One region of the Shinella sp. GW821-FHT10F02 genome, then DNA from elsewhere that is predicted to be linked to it. Evidence: riboswitches for the same ligand, from Rfam matches in the RefSeq annotation. Region 1 holds a riboswitch; each other region holds the start of a gene.
What was found. Region 1 has a riboswitch for cobalamin ahead of AC1RWL_RS24260 (aromatic ring-hydroxylating oxygenase subunit alpha). Riboswitches for the same ligand answer to the same signal wherever they lie in the genome.
Positions count from the first base shown of each region.

Region 2: it holds a riboswitch for cobalamin, as region 1 does, so the genes downstream of both, AC1RWL_RS31985 ((2Fe-2S) ferredoxin domain-containing protein) here and AC1RWL_RS24260 (aromatic ring-hydroxylating oxygenase subunit alpha) in region 1, are expected to answer to the same signal.
Region 3: it holds a riboswitch for cobalamin, as region 1 does, so the genes downstream of both, AC1RWL_RS17090 (hypothetical protein) here and AC1RWL_RS24260 (aromatic ring-hydroxylating oxygenase subunit alpha) in region 1, are expected to answer to the same signal.

Region 1 covers NZ_JBXASL010000008.1:167,267-171,689, forward strand. Annotated here, with positions in the region: gene AC1RWL_RS24255 (FAD-binding oxidoreductase) at 1-741, opposite strand, end outside; gene AC1RWL_RS24260 (aromatic ring-hydroxylating oxygenase subunit alpha) at 743-1,987, opposite strand; cobalamin riboswitch at 2,096-2,324, opposite strand; gene AC1RWL_RS24265 (DUF6656 family protein) at 2,625-3,230, shown strand; gene AC1RWL_RS24270 (diguanylate cyclase domain-containing protein) at 3,286-4,341, opposite strand.
Region 2 covers NZ_JBXASL010000019.1:3,626-8,048, reverse strand. Annotated here, with positions in the region: gene AC1RWL_RS31995 (CoA-binding protein) at 1-648, opposite strand, end outside; gene AC1RWL_RS31990 (ATP citrate lyase citrate-binding domain-containing protein) at 671-1,954, opposite strand; cobalamin riboswitch at 2,316-2,507, shown strand; gene AC1RWL_RS31985 ((2Fe-2S) ferredoxin domain-containing protein) at 2,601-3,398, shown strand; gene AC1RWL_RS31980 (ABC transporter substrate-binding protein) at 3,409-4,423, shown strand, end outside.
Region 3 covers NZ_JBXASL010000005.1:186,946-191,368, reverse strand. Annotated here, with positions in the region: gene AC1RWL_RS17095 (glycoside hydrolase family 94 protein) at 1-2,019, opposite strand, end outside; cobalamin riboswitch at 2,427-2,642, shown strand; gene AC1RWL_RS17090 (hypothetical protein) at 2,724-2,939, shown strand; gene metH (methionine synthase) at 3,024-4,423, shown strand, end outside.

The DNA of each region.
Region 1 (4,423 bases):
CATGTTGAAGCCGCAGACCTTCAGCATATCGCGCACGCCGCGCATGAACGGTTCCGGGCCGCAGCAGAAGACGGTGCGATCGCGGAAATCGGGTGCCAGCAGCGAGAGGCGGGCGGCATCGATGCGGCCGCGCAGGCCGTGCCAACCGTCGCGCGGATTGTGCCCCTCGACCACGAAGCCGAGCGCGAGGTTCGGCATGTGGGCGGCGAGACATTCGAGCTCCGCCTTGAACAGCAGGTCCTCCGGCTTGCGCGCGCAGGTGACGAAGGCGACATCCGACTGCGGCGCGCAATCCGACATCCAGCGCGTCATCGACATCATCGGCGTCACGCCGGAGCCGGCCGAGATGAACAGGTACTTTTCCGCCGGATAGCGGACGAAGGAAAAATCGCCGAGCGGGCCGAAGGCCTTGAGCTTCACGCCGGGGCGCAGGTTGTCGAACATCCAGCGCGTGCCGATCGAGTTCTTCTGCACCTTCACCGTCACGGAGACGGCGAAGGGGCGCGAGGGCGTCGAGGACAGCGTATAGGTGCGCATCACCGGATCGTCCGGCGCCGCCGGCAGTTCCAGCGTGACGAACTGGCCCGGCAGGTAGCGGAACCAGTTGTCGCGATCCGAACGGAACGTGAAGGTCATCACATCCGTCGTCTCCGCCGTCACGGCGATGCATTCCAAGAGGTGCTGGCGATCGTTCCACGGATGGAGTTCGTCGAAATGGTGGAAATGGCTCGCGACCGTCATGTCAGGCCACCCGCGAGAGCGGCTTTTTGGCGCCGTCGAGCCGTTCGATCATGAAGTTGGCGTACCATTCGACGAACTGCATGACGCCGCCCTCGTCCTCCGGCGAATAGGGGCCGGGCTGGTAGGCGGGCGAGCGGATGCCGAAGGCGTTTTCCTCGACGATCCGGCGGTCCTGGTCGTTGGTCTCGGTCCAGACATGGGTGAGTTCGTCGAGACGATAGTCGATGCCTTCCACCGCGTCCTTGTTGACGAGCCACTTGGTGGTGACCTGCGTCAGCTCCGGGCCAAGCGGGATGACACGGAAGGTGATGGCGTGGTCGGCCAGCACATGGTTCCACGTCGTCGGATAGTGGAAGAGCAGCAGCGTGCCGATATGGCTTTCCAGCACGTCGCTCGACAGCGGGCGCTGGACGGCGCGCGCGCCGGACATGGTGTAGCTCTCGGCGTCCTGGATGAGCGGCATGCGCGCGGCGCGGAACTGGCCCGTCGGCGACATGCGGAACTCGCTCGGCAGGCCGGCCGCCTCGCACTTCGCCCAATGCTCGGCGATGACGGGATCGTCCTTGGCGCCCTGCACGCCGGTGGCGCTGGGGGCTTCCGGATAGGTGCGGCAGAGTTCCGGATGGTTGGCGGCGCAGTGGTAGCACTCGCGGTTGTTTTCCCAGACGAGCTTCCAGTTGCCCTTTTCGATGATCGTGCTTTCGAAGGCGACCTTGGTTTCGCCGAGGCGATGGCGCGCGAGATAGGGCTCGACCAGATTGCGGAAGGCGGAGAAATCCGGGGCCTGATCTGCCAGGCAGATGAAGATGTAGCCGCCGACCGTCTCGCAGTGGATCGGCTTCAGGCTGTGCTGCGTCTTGTCGAAATCCTCCGCCATGTGGCGGGCGAAGAGCAGCGAGCCATCAAGTTCGTAGGTCCACTGGTGATAGGGACAGACGAGTTTTGCCGACGTTCCCTTCTGCTGGTTGCAGACGCGCGAGCCGCGGTGGCGACAGGAATTGTGCAGCGCGCGCACCGTGCCCTTGCGGTCGCGCGTGATGACGACGGGATAATCGCCGACCTGGACGGTGAAATAATTGCCGGCCTTGGGGATCTCGCAATCATGGCCGATGAACAGCCAGTCGCGATACCAGATCGTCTCCATGTCGAGCTTGTAATGGTCGGGGTCGATGTAGAAGGCCTGCTCGAGGCTGTAGCCATCGCGCCGGTTCTTGAGCTTGCGGAGCACGTCGCTGCGAATGTCCATGCCGGATCCTCGGATAATCTAAATTGGGGCTGAGGCGCACGGAAGAAGACGGCATCCGGACGGCAAACCGCACGGAATGCACGCTTCCCAGCCGCCCGCCGCAGCCAGTCACGATCGTTTCTCCAGGCTGGTTTCCGGGCTGAGGAGCGTTCTGCGGGGCGTGACCTTGTCGGGTCATTCCTTCCGAACCGTCGCGGCGCCTTCCCAGACCTCCCGTCCAGTGACGTATGCCGCGTCTTGCTCCAACACCGTTGCGGGGGCAGCGCCGGATTTTAACCGGCTTCCCAATTCTCCAAACTCCTTTCGGGAGCGTGGCACCTTGAGTGTGCTTATCTAACCGCAAGAATCGTCGCGCGACATGTCGAAAAACGACATGCCATCATGATTTGGCGACAGGATTTTTGCGTGGTTAAAAAGCGGGACGCCGAGATTTCTGCATATATGTCAGGGTGATATGCCTAGCTTTGCGGCAGGATGCCCATCCCCTCGGCAGTTTGCTGCCCATGATCATGCTCTTGTCATATTGCGACCCGCCGCATGTGCCTGCGAGGAATGGGGAGCGGACCGGAAAGGATTGTTTAACGTCGTTTGCATAAACTTCCCAGCGATCAAGGCGCTAGGATGGGGTGCTCGCCACGTGCAGCAGACGAAGTTCCGATATTACGACGCCGTCGCCTACAAGCGCGCGAACCCGCCCAAATCCGCCGTGCACACGGAATTCCTGCGCACCGGCCGCATCGATCGCAACCTTGACTGGCTGCCGAGCGAGAAGCGCTATCTCACCTACCAGGAGGTCGCGGAGCGCACGGGCCGCAAGCTGGAGCGGGCGGGCACGGTCACACATGACCGCATCAACGGCTTCCACCGCTCGATCCAGTTTCCCAAGCTGATCTTCCACCGCACGCTCGCCCACACGCCGCATCTCGGCTATTGCCACATAACCGTCGCCAATTCGCGCTTTGCCGAATTCGAGAGCGTGCAATGGGCCTTCTACATGGCGAACTTCTTCGCCGACATTGGTGACGAGGAGCAGTTCTTCGCCGGCATTTCGCAGAAGCCGGGCCGCATGTATTTCGCCGTCGCCATCGTGCCGGGCGAGGAGGAAGGCCGCTTGCGGATCGACCGCAAGGTGCGCGGCAACGGCGTGATTTTTCGCACGGACGACCCTGCCCTTGCCATGAAGAACGTGCTGATGCTCGGCGCGCGCGACGAGGCGCTCCGCAAGATCATCCGCGCCATTTGAAGCTAAAGCGCATGTCGTTATCGCAAAACCGCTGCACACTTTTGCGCGACATGCTTTAGGCTCTATAAAGCAGCCATTCCTTGCCCGCCGGCACTTCGTCGCCGCGGCCATAGACGATCACGAGATCACCGCCCGCGCCCTTTGCCTCCGCAAGCGCCCGCTCGCAGGCGGACGAGAGGTCGAGCGCACTGTCGGCGCGGTCCGACATGCAGACACCGGCCGAAAGCGTCAGGTGGCCGAGGTTGCGGCCTGTGCGCGGATCGCGCAGCGCCATCGTCTGGAAGGCGGCGCGCAGCAGGTCGATCAGCCGCGTCACTTCGCTTTCGTCGGCGGTGTGGAACAGGAAGCCGAAGCGCAGGCCATCGATGCGCACGGCAAGCTCGCCGGCCGGGAAAACCTGGCGGATCAAGCCGCCATAGAAGCTCACGAGATGCTCCGACAGGGCTTCGATCTGCGCGGGCGAGAAGCGGCGGTCGGCATCGACCTCGGCGACCGCGACGCCGCAGAGCATCGGCAGGTCCGGATTGGAATAGATGCGGGCGAGCGCCTTGTTGAAGGCGCGGCGGTTGCCGAGCTTGGTCGGCGGATCGACGAATTTCATCGCCTCGAACTCCGCCATCTCCTTCTGGATACCGTCCATGACGGCCGATTGCGCGGCGACCTTTTCCGCCATTTCCGCCGTGTGGGTGACACGCAGCTCGGTCGCCCGTTGCAGGGCTTCGAGCGACGAGCCGAGCGCGCCCTCGCCCGCCGCGCTGCGGATGACCTGCGAGGCCTCGCCGATCAGGCGGCCATAGTCGGACAGCGACGAGCGCTCCTGGCTGAGCAGCTCCATGAAATTGCCCATCTCGCTGCTGATCGCGCCGGCGGAGCGTTGCAGCACGCTCGCCTCATGCTGGTGCGGCAAGTATTTGCGCCCGAGTTCGTCGAGGGCTGCCTGCGTCTTGTATTTGCCGAGGGCGATAAAATCGCGCACCAGATCCGGGTTGCAGCCGGCATAGGCCTCGTAGACCAGCTCGTAATTGCGCGGCAGGCCATCGATGCCCATCTGCTTCATGGCCGTTGCAACGCGGAGCGCGATATCGGTCGTCGAGGATTTCTTGTGAGCCATCAATGCGGGACCTGTGTGCGGGACTTTTCACCCCTTCGTAACAGCGCCCGCTTTCGGTGGCTCTAATCGGGTCGCTTGCATT
Region 2 (4,423 bases), on a different contig from region 1:
GCCACTTGAGATCAGCGTCGTGGTTCCCCACCCGGCGCTCGCCAGATAGGTCGCGATCGTTGACGTGAAATTTCCGGAATTCGAGAAGATCGCGATGCTGCCTTTGACCAGGGTCAGTTCAGGGTCATCCCCGCCCAAGGCACCGCCAATTCGCACTCGGTTCCAACTGTCCGCAACACCCAGGCTATTTGCTCCAAAAACGTCGACCTGATGCGCCTGGGCAATGGCCCGGATCTCTCTTGAGTCATGGACCGATACCTTTTCGGTCACAATGACGATCTTCTTGAGATCCGGATTAACGCGCACGAGCTCAGCCACGCCGTCGCGGACAGCGGACGGCGGAAGATAGACAACTCCCGTATCGAATGCGTGCCCCGCGGCCAATCCCTGACGCACATCGTTGAACACCGGAATGTCTCCAATCTCGGTCTTCAAGACCGTGCCAGACCTCCCGGGTGACGTTCCGAAGACAATGCCGCCGCCGGAGAAGACATGGCTAACCGGGGTAACGAGGCGGGACTCCTGCCCGAGGATGTTCAGGACGCACACGCGATCTTGCCGTGTTGCAATTTCGTCCAACTGCCGCACCCCGACGAAATGATGAAACGGTCCGCGCCGCAGCGCGTGCGAGTTCTGCCGTCGATCCATAGGCCAATCCTGCTTCTTGAGATTAGGGAGCGGAAATTCCGGTCGCGAGGTTTCTTGAAATGGCTTCGCGGCCGCCAGTCCTCATCCACGTGTTTGCACACTGCGCGAAATCAACGACTTCACTGAGGGCACTGTCGAAACCGAAGAATCGGTATGGCACGCCAAGCGCATCGAGTGCTTCGGCGAAAGCCCCCATTCCCCGGACAAGATTTGGTCCGCCCCTCCCCACGACGACAAAAAGAGGCGTAGGTCCCGCGCGCGAGAAATGCTCGCGCAGCGCGTCGGCAATCGCACTGAATGTTGTGAAGATATCGGTGTTGTTGGATCGTCCCCCAATCACCAGAAGAACGTTTGCCCTTGAGAGCCAGTGACGAAAACAAATGCTCGCCACGTTCCTCATTTTCTCATACGGAGGATTTCCACCGAAGTCGGTGGAAATTATCGCGTCCTCACCAAGCATCTCGGTTACCAGAGCATTTGCGCCACCACCGAAAGTCGGCGCCAGGATCGTCCCGTTCGGATTGACCACAAAGACGTCGCTTTGCCCCTGGTGCGTCCTGAGCGCATTGATTTCCATTTCGAAATCAGAGCGCTCGACACTAAACAGGTGTTCGGGAAGGTTAAGGCGAGCCACACGGGGATCGTCTCGATCAAACGCGCATTTGAAGTCGCACGCGACGGGCACGAGACGCCCGCCTTCTCCACGAAGAAGGCGTATCGGGTTTATTTCCAGGGTCGAAACGCCGTAGTTCCGAAACAGCTCCCAAAGCCTGGGTAGCGCCTGCACCAGGGGTGAAATGATCTCCGGTGGCGCGCCAAGATCTGCAAGCGCATTCGCTATGACGAAGGCCTTGAGGCCCGTCAGTGCATCAAACGGTATCTCCGCCACCTGGTCATGCGGCAGTTGCTCAATGTCCACGCCGCCGCAGTGGCTGATCGTGACGGTCGGCGCCCGGAATTTCGTGCTGTCGGAAATTGAGAAATATATCTCATGCTCGGAGGGGACATAGGCTTCGTACGTGACCCCATTTGCCTTTACCGAGATCGTTTCGTTCGAGTGCTCCGCAAAGTAGAGGCGTTCTTTCTGTGCGAGCGCAGTCTTCAGGTCGTAGGCGCGGGCCACCAGATTGGCCTTGCCCTTCTTGCCGATAGCGGCACCAAAAACGGGCTTCACGAAAACCGAGCCATGAGCCTCGATCATGGACTTGATTTCACTTTCATCAGCACTCGGCCCCAGCAATGGCGCGTGTTCGAAGCCGACAAGCTTCAACAAGGCCGACCCGTAAAGAAGTCCAGCGATCTGCATTGCATCTCCTCGGTGGAAGCGTGGCGAAAGGATTCTTGGTTGGCTAGAGTTAGCATACGAACGTTCGTTCATAAAATGGTACTTGTCAAGACATCTCCCGGTCCATTCTGCAACGCTGCCCCGTTCCTCTCGCCGAAGGCAAGCATCGGGATTTCTATCTGGGAACGTTTTCGTCGGACGTCGAGCGTTCACTGAAGCTTGCCGGCTATACAAGAAGCGACAGCAGGCGAAGTCGCATCGCCGCTCGCCTTCAACGCCTCATCCATCAATGCTCTCTCTCCAAGTCTCCGTTCAGGCAGGGCCGGCGATTTGAAAATGCCCTGAAGCCCTTCGTTGTCCGGTTGACAGCCCAGCCCGAGACTGTAGGTTCACCGCGTCATGGTTCTCCTGCCTCTGGCAGGAGCTAAGAGGGAATCCGGTGCAAGACCGGAGCTGTCCCGCAACTGTAAGCGGTGAGCCTTTCATCCACTTTGTCACTGGCAGCAATGCCGGGAAGACGGGCGGAGGGCTTGGACCCGCAAGCCAGGAGACCTGCCTGACATTCGATAATTCCGTGGTCGGGGTGTGCCACAGGAATGATGGTCGCTGTCGGCAGATGCCGGGGTCGACCGTCATTTTCAATGCAGCCCCGTGAAACGAGGCAGCGTTGACGACCGACGACACTCCACTTCCCGCGCCGCCGTCCGCGCACGATGCCGTGCTGCTGCTGGCCAAGTCCGCCTTCGCCGCTGCGCCGCACCAGGACATGCAGCGCCTCGCCACGCTTTCCGAGGGTCTCGGCGGCGCTCCGGTCGTGCGTTTCGCCTTCACCGAGCAGGGCACGCCCTCTTTGCGAGAGGCGCTGGCTGGCCTCGTCGACACGAAGGTCGGCAGCGTTCTTCTCATTCCGCTCATGCTGCCGATGGAGCCGAGTTTTTACAACTGGCTGACGAAAACATTGAAACGCTGGCGCGCGGTCGATCCTCGGCCCTGGCCGGCCCTGTCGATTGCCGCGAGCCCGACATCGAGCACGCTGATGGCGCAGCTCATAAAAGACCTCGCTGCGACATCACAGGACCTGGACCTCTCGCCGCCCGCCCGGCCGGCAGCAGAAGGTTCGCTCGTGCCCGCGCATAAGCGCCGCGTCCTGGTCTGCCAGGGCGGCCCGTGCAATTCGGCCGGCGCGGATGCCATCTGGGGTCACCTGCGCAACGAGCAGGAACGGCAGAAGCTGCGCGTGACCGGTGATGGTGTCATGACTGCCAAATCCACCTGTCTCGGCCCCTGCAACCTCGCGCCCGTCCTCCAGGTCTTCCCGGAAGGGACCTATTACGGCGGCGTCACCGAGGAGGCTGTCGACCGGATCATCGCCGACCATCTTCTCGGCGGCCGGGTCGTCGAGGACTTCGCCTATCACCCGACCGGCCGCAAGCAGCGGCTTCGCCATCTTCCCGAACAGAACTGAAGGAGAGACCATGTCGTTCAAAATCCTTTCGCCCCTGGCTGCGGCCTGGCTCGCCGCGCTCGCCATCGGCGGCCCGAGCCCGGCACTCGCCGGCGAGCCCTTGCATGTCGGTGCCACCTACATCACGAGCGGGCTGGATCCGGCCAAGGGCTCGAATGGCTGGGCGCTCGTCAGCCATGGCGTCGGCGAAAATCTCTTCACCGTCGATAAGGACGGCAAGCTGGTGCCGGCGCTTGCGGATAAGGCCGAACGCACGGGCGATCTCACCTGGACCGTGACTTTGAAACCTGGCCGGCTGTTTTCCGACGGCTCGCCGGTGACGGCGGACGCACTCGCCGCCGGCTTCGGCCATACCTTCGCTACCAACAAGGCGGCGCTCGCGACAGGCGGCAAGCTGACCTTCGAAGCGGCCGACGATCTGACGCTCAAAATCACGACGGAAAAGCCGGTCTCCTTCCTCCAGGCGCTCTTCGCCGAATGGCCGCTCATCGCCTACAAGCCCGCCGGCGACGGCGCTGCCGTCTTTACCGGTCCCTACCGGATCGCAGATTTCAAGGCGGATACATCTCTGACGCTGGAACCGAACGCCCATTTCACAGGCGCCGAGACCCGCTCGTCAGTCGATTTCCGTCGATTCGGTGACGCCCAGAGCATGACGCTCGCGCTGGAGTCGGGCGAGCTCGACCTCGCCTTCGGCCTGCCCTCTGAGGTGGTGAGCCGGCTGAGGGCCAATCCCGACCTGACGATCAAGTCCTTCCCGGTCGGCTACCAATATCTCGCCTTCCTCAACACGGGCCGGCCGGCACTGGCCGATGTGAAGGTGCGTCAGGCGCTCGACCTCGCCTTCGATCGCAAGGAACTGGCGGCTGCGATCAACGGCGGTGAACCCGCGACCGGCGCCTATGCCGCCTACTTCCCCTTTGCCGGCAGGGAACAGCGCCCAACCGACGTGGCGAAGGCCGAAGCCCTGCTCGACGAGGCTGGCTGGACGAAAGATGCCGCCGGCAACCGTCAGAAGGAGGGCA
Region 3 (4,423 bases), on a different contig from region 1:
CAGCGAGGGCGTCACGCGCGGCTGCAAGATGCTGTAGCCGGCGGTGACCTCGCCCTTGTCCGCGTCGATGACCGGACGGTTGATCGGGTGGTGCAGCTTGCCGACGAGCTTCGTCACCGCATCGCGCATCAGGCGCGTGTCGGAATCGAGCGTCATGACGTATTTCACATCCGCCGGCACGATGTTGGCGCCCGGCAGGAAGGTCGTGTCGCCATCACCGCGCAGAAGCAGGTTCAGCTCGTGCAGCTTGCCGCGCTTGCGCTCCCAGCCCATCCAGCAGCCTTCGGACGGGTTGAACAGCCGGCGGCGGTGCAGCAGGTAGAAGCGCGTGCGGCCGTCATAGGCGTAACGCGCCGAAAGGGTGGCGATCTCGCGCTTGGCATAGTCGAGCACGTCGAGATCGGCGGGAGTCTCCTCCGACGAACTGTCGGCCCAGTCGCTGAGCAGCGAGAAATAGATCTCGCCGCGCGGATTGGCGAGATAGTGGACTTCGAGATTGCGCACCAGCTCATCGACATGGTCGCGCTTGGAAATCAGACAGGGCACCACGACGAGCGTGCGCGCATCCTCCGGAATCCCGTCCTTGAATTCATAGCCGACGAGGCGCGACGGCGTGACGAAGAAGGTGACGAGCGTGTTGAACAGGCCCGTCGCCCCTTCGGAGGCCGGCAGCGCGAAGAGGATCAGCATGATCAGCCAGGCGCCGTCCGGAATGTCGAGCTGATCGAGGAAATAATAGACCGCGATCATCGCGAGCAGCGTCAGGATGATGTTCGGCCCGGCAATGGCGAACCAGTCGAGCCGGCGCCCGAAGCGCACGACGCGCTGGACGATCGAGGGGCTGTAGTCGATGCGCTTTTCGAGCAGCTTGCGCTTCTTGCCGACGAGGAAGGAGGCGACATTGGCCTGGTATTCGAGATCGTCCGCATTGGCCGCGGCGTCTTCCGCCGTCATGGCCAGCGCGATCTCGGTCACTTCCAGCTCAGTCTTGCCGGAGCGGCGGGCAAAACGCTCGATCGTGTTGCGGTATTTGTTGCGCGAGCCGAAATCGAGGTCGCTATAGTCCGAACCCTGCCGCAGCGCCTCGTCGAGACGGCTGACGCTTTCGAACCAGACCGGCCATTCCGTGTCGTCGACCGACCGCAGGCTCTTGATCAGCGAGCTCATCGTCACGTTGCCGGAGGAAAGCCGGTTGTTCTCCGCGACGATCAGCTCTTCGAGATCCGTGCCGCGGCTTTCGATCTTGCGCTCCAGCCACTGGATCACCGCGCCGGAGGCCTGGAGGCCGTCGCGCAGGCGATAAAGAAGCTGGATGACGAAGGTGTTGTCCTCGACGAAGCTCTCCATCGACTGGAGATGCGCGATGCACTTTTCCGGATCGTTGAGGCGGATCAGCTCATCGGCCACTTCGTTCGCCTTGAAGCGCATTTTTCGCGAGCGCTCGACGCGGCTCGATATGCGCCGCAGGTTTTCGAGCAGCACGAAGCGGATGAAGGAGGGCAGGGCCCAGAGTTCGCCGATCTTCAGCGCATCGAGCTTCTGGAAGCCCTGCACGAAGGACGTCAGCCCCTCATGCGAGACGCCGCTATGGGTATGCGCGACATAGAGCCAGGCGAGCGCCAGCGTGCGCGGCACCACCTGCCCCTCGATCTGAATGGTCGGGAGCTGGCGGTAGAACCGACGGGGGAAGTCGCGCCGGACCTCCTGGATCGCCTCTTCGACGACATAATAGTTGTCGAGCAGCCATTCTGCGGCGGGCGTGATCTGGGCGCCGGCTTCTACATCCTTGGCCGTCGCCTGGTAGACGCGAAAGATCTCCTTCTCGTTTTCCTTGTGCCGGGCACGGAATTCGAAGGGCTGGAAGCCGGGCAGCGCCGCGGTCTTGTCGCGCGCCAGTGCTTCACCGCAATCGGCGAGCTCCTCCAGCGACAGATAGGTGGCGCGGATCGAATCGTTATAATCGATCTGCTTGGCGTCGGCGTCGCGCGAAGGGGCTTGCGGCGTATTGTGAAGGGGCATGTTTCTGATTCTGGATCCGGCCATATGGAACCATCCGGCAACGGCCTTTGCGCCGAACGGTTTGTTGCGGGCAGGCTTCATCTCGGTGCCGCGATCAGCCATGAGACCATACGGCGCCCGGATGGCGCGAATGGAATGGACATGGCTCAGGCGACACGCTGCTTGGCATCCTGGCCGCGTGGTGCATGAAAACGGCATTTTTTAGCCGCAAGGACAGAGACTTGCAACATGTCAACATGACCGGATGGCGCAGCATCGACCCTCATTTGTGGTTTTGGTGAATCGCACGACCCGGATGGGGCCGCACGAGCGCATAGGACAGGCGGATGCCAAATGCATGACATGGGGAAAAGTTCCGGACCTCGTGCGAAGCCCGATCCCGCCATTGACTTGGCAGCCCCGCCACGCCAGCTTGGCGCCGTCAGGGTCTTCCGAGTCGAAACGGCTCGGAGGCTAAGAGGGAAGCCGGTGCGATGCTCAAGAAAAGCATCAAGACCGGCGCTGCCCCCGCAACTGTGAACGGCGAGTTTCTGTCGAAGGATGCCACTGGTTTTTGAACCGGGAAGGCGAGACAGGGGCGACGACCCGCAAGCCAGGAGACCTGCCCTGACAGCTGTAACGTCCATGGGCGGGGTGTCCCAAGGGTGCGCCTGCTTCCGCATGCGTGCGTCCGGTCATCCCCCAATTCACCGATTGGGGAAACAATGCTTGCCAATACCGACCACGGCCTCTCCGGCACCGGAAAGCCGGAATCCATCTTCATCTCCTGGCTGCTCTGGCAACCGCGCGGCGCCGATCTTGCCGTCGAAGCGCTGAAGGAAGTGCGCAAGCTCGCGCGCTACGAGGGCATCGATCCCGATATCGTGCGCCTGAGGGCGCTGTTCGCCTCGCTTGCCGGCGCGCGCGGGGCGGTGCACTGACGGCTTAACGCATAAAGACATATTGACATAAAGATATCTTTATGTGATCTCCGGTGTAGTATGATGACACCGGAGGGCTTTGCCATGGCCAATTCGCACCTGGACACCCTGTTCGGCCCCGAACTGCCACGCCGCGACGGCAGCGAGGTTCTCGCCGCCCTGCAGGCCGCCGCCCGCGAGCGCATCCTGGTGCTCGACGGCGCCATGGGCACGGAAATCCAGACGCTGAAGCTGGTGGAAGACGATTTCCGCGGCGACCGTTTCGGCGATTGCGCCTGCCACCAGCAGGGCAACAACGACCTCCTGACGCTGACCCAGCCCGGCGCGATCGAGGACATCCACTATCGCTACGCGCTCGCCGGCGCCGATATCCTCGAAACCAACACCTTCTCCTCCACCACCATCGCCCAGGCCGATTACGGCATGGAGGACATGGTCTATGAACTGAACCGCGACGGCGCGCGCCTTGCGCGCCGCGCCGGCCTGCGCGCCGAGCAAAAGGACGGCCGCCGCCGCTTCGTCGCCGGCGCGCTCGGCCCGACGAACCGCACCGCCTCCATTTCGCCCGACGTCAACAATCCCGGCTACCGCGCCGTCACCTTCGACGACCTGCGCACGGCCTATGCCGAGCAGGTCCGCGGCCTGATCGACGGCGGCGCCGATATCATCCTGATCGAGACGATCTTCGACACGCTGAATGCCAAGGCCGCGATCTTCGCCACCCGCGAAGTCTTCGAGGAAAAAGACATTCACCTGCCGGTGATGATCTCCGGCACGATCACCGACCTTTCCGGCCGCACGCTCTCCGGCCAGACGCCGGAGGCCTTCTGGAACTCGGTGCGCCACGCCGATCCCTTCTCCATCGGCCTCAACTGCGCGCTCGGCGCCAACGCCATGCGCGCCCACCTCGCCGAAATCTCCTCCGTCGCGCAAACCTTCGTCTGCGCCTATCCCAATGCCGGCCTGCCGAACGCCTTTGGCCAGTATGACGAGACGCCGGACGAGATGGCCGCCCAGATCGAAGGGTTTATGCGCGATGGCTTGGTCAACATCGTCGGCGGCTGCTGCGGCTCGACGCCGGACCACATCCGCGCCATCGCCGCGGCCGCCGCGCGCCATGCGCCCCGCGAAATCCCGGACATCCCGCGCCACATGCGCCTCTCCGGCCTCGAACCCTTCACGCTGACCGACGCCATTCCCTTCGTGAATGTCGGCGAGCGCACCAACGTCACGGGCTCGGCGAAATTCCGCAAGCTGATCACCGCCGGCGACTACGCCGCCGCCCTCGACGTCGCCCGCGACCAGGTGGCGAACGGCGCGCAGATCATCGACATCAACATGGACGAGGGCCTGATCGATTCCGCCCGGGCCATGACGGAATATGTCAACCTGATCGCCGCCGAGCCGGATATCGCCCGCGTTCCCCTGATGATCGACTCATCGAAATGGGAGGTGATCGAGGCCGGCCTGAAATGCGTGCAGGG